2 regions of the Pseudomonas sp. ICMP 8385 genome follow, and region 2 is predicted to be linked to the other one. Evidence: predicted binding sites of a transcription regulator. Region 2 holds the regulator's gene; the other holds the start of a gene.
What was found. The regulator sigma-54, encoded in region 2, starts transcription at its own class of promoters, with help from an activator protein. The targets are predictions, from matches to a motif close to ANTGGCATNNANNTTGCTNT.
Positions count from the first base shown of each region.

Region 1: glnA (glutamate--ammonia ligase) is a predicted target of sigma-54. The motif match lies at 774-793, and genes of this name have one in related genera.

Region 1 is NZ_LKBY01000102.1:116,980-120,093, forward strand. It holds gene thiI (tRNA uracil 4-sulfurtransferase ThiI) at 1-559, opposite strand, end outside; gene glnA (glutamate--ammonia ligase) at 893-2,299, shown strand; gene AO268_RS16170 (class I SAM-dependent methyltransferase) at 2,444-3,114, opposite strand, start outside.
Region 2 is NZ_LKBY01000001.1:137,675-140,788, forward strand. It holds gene ptsN (PTS IIA-like nitrogen regulatory protein PtsN) at 1-270, opposite strand, end outside; gene hpf (ribosome hibernation-promoting factor, HPF/YfiA family) at 283-588, opposite strand; gene AO268_RS00690 (RNA polymerase factor sigma-54) at 664-2,157, opposite strand; gene lptB (LPS export ABC transporter ATP-binding protein) at 2,342-3,067, opposite strand; gene lptA (lipopolysaccharide transport periplasmic protein LptA) at 3,067-3,114, opposite strand, start outside.

The sequences.
Region 1 (3,114 bases), on a different contig from region 2:
ACATCAGCACCAGGGTCTGCTCCAGCGCCCCCAGCGGGTAGCCGCCGATGCTGTTGTGCTGACTGTGGATCACAAACAACCGTTGGTCGCGAATTTCGATGCGCACTTCAATTTGCGGCTCTTTCAGCGAAATTCCAGCGGCGCCGCACTCGCGACGCAGCTTGCTGCCGACGTATTTCTCGACGTCCATGGAGCTGAACGGGTGCTTGCCGGCACGCTTGCAACGCACCGAAAAAATCTTGCCTTCAAGGCTGCTGCCAAAGTGCAGTTTGCATTTTTGCGTGATGTCGTCGAAGTCGCCCAGGGGGTACTCGTCCACCTGCAGGAAATGCGCGATGCCCGGCATGCAGCTCAGGCGCTCGGTCATATCTTTCAAGGCCTTAGGGTCGGTAACGCGGGTTTCCAGCTCGAGATTGTCCCACACACCGTTCACCACCACGGCCGGGTCCAGGTCACGGAGCACGGCGCGGATATTCTTGGCCAACTGACGGATGAAACGCATCCGTACCGGTCGGCTCTTGATGGTGATCTCGGGAAAGACTTTAACGATTAATTTCATGGAAACAGCGCGCACAGGGCCAGCCGAAAAAGGGGGGCGCGGATTATAGCGGAAATCGCTCAAGGTTTAACCAGTTAATATACAAACGGCGTATCGCGCACCAAATAAGTGCATTAATAAAGCGTTACGCTACATTGCAGTGCGTATTTTTTGCCGCTTTAACGATTTGCACCTTTATAGGGGCCATTTTGAGGCAAAAAACCCATGTCGGGGCACTGGCATGTAATTTGCTCTCTTGTGAGGCAGGTTGCCATGGCGGACTATCCGCGCCGGCATCACCCACATTCTAAGGGCTACTCCACTACCCCAGCCCGAAGCCACCCGGAGGACACTATGTCGAAGTCGGTTCAACTCATCAAAGATCATGACGTTAAATGGATTGATCTGCGCTTCACGGACACCAAAGGCACTCAGCACCACGTGACCATGCCGGCTCGCGACGCGCTGGATGACGCCTTCTTTGAAGAAGGCAAAATGTTCGACGGTTCCTCCATTGCCGGCTGGAAAGGCATCGAAGCCTCCGACATGATCCTGATGCCGGACGACTCCACCGCCGTACTCGACCCGTTCACCGAAGAGCCGACCCTGATCATCGTCTGCGACGTGATCGAGCCTTCGACCATGCAAGGCTACGACCGCGACCCACGTGCGATCGCCAAGCGTGCCGAGGAATACCTGAAGTCCACCGGTATCGGTGACACCGTATTCGTGGGTCCTGAGCCTGAGTTCTTCATCTTTGACCAAGTGAAGTTCAAGTCCGACATCTCCGGCTCCATGTTCAAGATCTTCTCCGACCAGGGCTCGTGGATGTCCGACCAGGACGTGGAAGGCGGCAACCATGGCCACCGTCCAGGCGTCAAAGGCGGCTACTTCCCGGTGCCACCGTTCGACCATGACCACGAAATCCGTACCTCCATGTGCAACGCCATGGAAGACATGGGCCTGGTCATCGAAGTTCACCACCACGAAGTGGCGACTGCCGGCCAGAACGAAATCGGTGTGAAGTTCAACACCCTGGTGGCCAAGGCTGACGAAGTACAGACCCTCAAGTACTGCGTACACAACGTAGCTGTAGCCTACGGCCGTACCGCGACCTTCATGCCTAAGCCTCTGTACGGCGATAACGGTTCGGGGATGCACGTTCACTTGTCCATCGCCAAAGATGGCAAGAACACCTTCGCTGGCGAAGGTTATGCCGGCCTGTCCGACACCGCCCTGTACTTCATCGGCGGTATCATCAAGCACGGTAAGGCCCTGAACGGCTTCACCAACCCGTCGACCAACTCCTACAAGCGTCTGGTGCCAGGTTTTGAAGCGCCGGTCATGCTGGCCTACTCGGCACGCAACCGTTCCGCGTCGATCCGTATTCCTTACGTGTCCAGCCCTCGCGCTCGCCGTATCGAAGCACGTTTCCCGGATCCAGCCGCCAACCCGTACCTGGGCTTTGCTGCACTGCTGATGGCTGGCCTGGACGGCATCCAGAACAAGATCCACCCAGGCGACGCCGCCGACAAGAACTTGTACGACCTGCCGCCTGAAGAGGCCAAAGAGATCCCACAAGTGTGCGGCAGCCTGAAAGAAGCCCTGGAAGAGCTGGACAAGGGCCGTGCGTTCCTGACCAAAGGCGGCGTGTTCAGCGACGACTTTATCGATGCCTACATCGCCCTGAAAAGCGAAGAAGAAATCAAGGTCCGCACCTTCGTACACCCACTAGAATACGAGCTGTACTACAGCTGCTGATCCGGTAGCGCTGCTTGACGTGGCGTGACACCAAGCCCCACTAAAATAGCCCTCGTTTCGAGGGCTATTTTTTTGTTCAAAATACCTGTGGGCGATCCTTGGTGTGAGTGAGCAGGTCTCGCTCACACCAGGATTGGGCTGGCGTTAAGGCTTGAGCTCGAACAACGCGGGCAGCGCAGGTCGGGCCGAGGGGACTTTGCGGAATCGGCTGAACCCCGCCTTCTCGGCCATCTGCCGCGCACGGTCCTCGCCCATGAAGGCACCCAGCCCTTCACCGCCATGGGACAGCGAGCAGGTCATGCAGTAAAGCGTGCTCTGCGGGTACATCACCCGACCGAACAGGTTCATGTTTTCATGCAGCTCATCGGAGAGGTTGAGCTCGACCATAAGGAAGGTGCCGTCATCAGCGGTCGATTCGCGCAGGTCCTTGATCATTTGCTGTGGATCGGTGGCATCGTGGATCACCACAAAGGTGGTGACGAAGTCGAATTTCTTACCGACCAACGCATCGGAATCACTGACTTCAAAATGCACCCGGTCAGCCACCCCGGCAGCCTTGGCGTTGGCCCGCGCACGTTCGATGGACGGCCCATGGAAGTCACAGCCATAGACCTGAGCCTCAGGATACGCCTTGGCCATGGTGATCGCGGCCAGGCCGCTGCCGCAGCCAAAATCAAGCACGCTGCCACCGGTGCGCAGCTTTTCTTCGACGCCGTCCAGCGACGGGATCCAGTGTTGGACAAGGTAGTGCTTGTACCAGGGCATGGTCATGCGCTCCATCCCCTCCCAGGTCTCAAGCGGGAACGCTTCTTCTG
Region 2 (3,114 bases):
GAAATCTATGGGCGCCTCCAGGTGCAACAGGGCGCTTATCGGTGCGTCGCAGCCTTTGAGGCGGCAGTGAGGAATCGCGATGCCGTTGCCAAAACCGGTCGAACCGAGTTTTTCACGGGCTATCAGGGCATCGAAGACATCTTGCATTTCCAGGTCAGGCACTTGGCGGCTGATCAGGTTGGCAATTTGTTCGAGGGCTTTCTTTTTACTGCCGCCCGGCACGTTCACAAGGGAACGGCCGGGGGTCAGGATGGTTTCAAGTCGAATCATGGGTGGGGAGTGTTAGCGGCCTGTGCCTTGAAGAAGGCTCTGCTGCTTTTCCTTATGCTTTTTGATTTGGCGATCCAGCTTGTCGGTCAGGTCGTCAATGGCGGCATACATGTCTGAATGCTCTGCATTGGCGACTACTTCCCCGCCGGGTATACGCAAGGTGGCTTCGATTTTCTGCTTTAGCTTTTCGACAGACATGATGACTTGCACATTGGTGATCTTGTCGAAATGCCCCTCAATCCGTTTGAGTTTTTCGCTGATGTAGGCGCGCAGCGGTTCGGTCACTTCCAGTTGGTGTCCACTGATATTGACTTGCATACAGCTTCTCCTTCGTTGCCAGTGCATAAAGCGGCGGGTAGGAATACCCGCCACTGGAACGCTGTGGCCTGCCCGTCACATCAACCGCTTACGCTCGCTGGAAGGCGCGATCCCAAGGGACTCGCGGTACTTGGCGACGGTTCGACGGGCGACCTGAATGCCTTGTGCCTCCAGTAAACCAGCGATCTTGCTGTCACTCAACGGCTTTTTCTGATTTTCCGCGGCAACCAGTTTTTTGATGATCGCGCGGATCGCCGTGGACGAGCATTCGCCGCCTTCGGAGGTGCTGACGTGGCTGGAGAAAAAGTATTTCAGCTCATAGATACCGCGCGGGGTATGCATGAATTTCTGGGTGGTGACCCGGGAAATGGTCGATTCATGCATGCCGACGGCTTCGGCAATGTCATGCAGCACCAGCGGCTTCATTGCCTCGTCGCCGTACTCCAGGAAGCCGCGCTGATGCTCGACGATCTGGGTGGCTACTTTCATCAGGGTCTCGTTGCGGCTTTGCAGGCTCTTGATGAACCAGCGCGCTTCCTGCAACTGGTTGCGCATGAAGGTGTTGTCGGCACTGGTATCGGCCCGGCGCACGAAACCTGCGTATTGCGGGTTGACCCGCAGGCGCGGCACCGATTCCTGGTTCAGTTCCACCAGCCAGCGCTCGTTGTCCTTGCGCACGATTACGTCGGGGACGACGTATTCGGCTTCGCTGGACTCGATTTGCGAACCGGGACGCGGGTTGAGGCTCTGGACCAGTTCGATGATCTGGCGCAGGTCATCTTCCTTGAGCTTCATCCGGCGCATCAACTGGCTGTAGTCGCGGCTGCCCAGCAGGTCGATGTAGTCGGTGACCAGGCGTTGGGCCTCGGCCAGCCAGGGGGTCTTGGCGGGCAGCTGGCGCAGTTGCAGCAACAGGCACTCGCTGAGGTTGCGCGCACCAATGCCGGCGGGCTCGAACTGCTGGATGCGGTGCAGGACCGCTTCGATTTCGTCCAGCTCGATATCCAGTTCCGGGTCAAAGGCCTCGAGGATTTCCTCAAGGGTCTCGTCCAGGTAGCCCTGATTATTGATGCAGTCGATCAGGGTCACGGCGATCAGGCGATCGGTGTCGGACATCGGGGCAAGGTTCAGTTGCCACAGCAAGTGGCTCTGCAGGCTTTCACCGACGGAGGTGCGGGTGGTGAAGTCCCACTCGTCATCGTCGTTGCTGGGCAGGCTGCTGGCGCTGGTCTGGTAGACATCTTCCCAGGCCGTATCCACCGGCAGTTCATTGGGAATGCGCTCGTTCCACTCGCCTTCTTCCAGGTTATCCACCGTGGGTGCGGTTTCCTGGTAGGACGGTTCCTGGACGTCGGCGTTGGGTTTTTGCTCGATGTTGTCGGCCAGTGGATCGGCATTGTCGAAGTCGTCGCCTTCTTCCTGGCGTTCGAGCATCGGGTTGGACTCCAGGGCCTCCTGGATTTCCTGTTGCAGGTCCAGGGTCGACAATTGGAGCAGGCGGATGGCCTGTTGCAGCTGCGGTGTCATCGTCAGCTGCTGGCCCATTCTCAGGACTAGCGATGGTTTCATGGCAGGGGCTTAACACCTTATTCGCCGGCGCAATGCGCCATCCACGACAGGGCGCGTGAGCGCCAAACATAAGCAAATTATATGCCTGATATCGGGGGCTTTGCCTAGAGCGCGGTAACAATAAAAATAATAAGGTTTTTATTGACTCCCGCGCCTGATGGCGAATGTCCTGACATCCCAGTGTTTACAGGCGGAACTCGTGCCCCAGGTACACTTCCTTGACCAGTTCGTTGGCCAGGATGGTGGCGGAGTCGCCTTCGGCAATCAGTTGGCCGTCGTTGACGATATACGCGGTTTCGCAGATATCCAGGGTCTCACGCACGTTGTGGTCGGTGATCAACACGCCGATCCCCTTGGCCTTGAGGTGATGGATGATCTGCTTGATGTCGCCTACCGAAATCGGGTCGACACCGGCGAAGGGTTCGTCCAGCAGGATGAACTTCGGTGCCGTGGCCAGGGCGCGGGCGATTTCCACACGACGACGCTCGCCGCCGGACAGGCTCATGCCGAGGTTGTCGCGGATGTGGTTGATGTGGAACTCCTGCAGCAGGCTTTCCAGTTCCTGGCGGCGTCCATCGCGATCCAGTTCCTTGCGGGTTTCAAGGATCGCCATGATGTTGTCGGACACTGACAGTTTGCGGAAGATCGATGCCTCCTGGGGGAGATAGCCGATACCCGCCCGTGCACGACCGTGCATGGGCTGGTGGCTGACGTCCAGGTCGTCGATCAAGACGCGGCCCTGGTCCGCTTGGACCAGGCCGACGATCATGTAGAAGCAGGTGGTCTTGCCGGCACCGTTGGGGCCAAGCAGGCCGACGATCTGGCCGCTGTCGATCGACAGGCTGACGTCGCGCACGACCTGACGGCTTTTATAGGCCTTGGCCAGATGCTGGGCTTTCAGGGTTGCCATTACTGGGCCTTCTTCTTCGGCTGGATAACCATGTCGATGCGCGGACG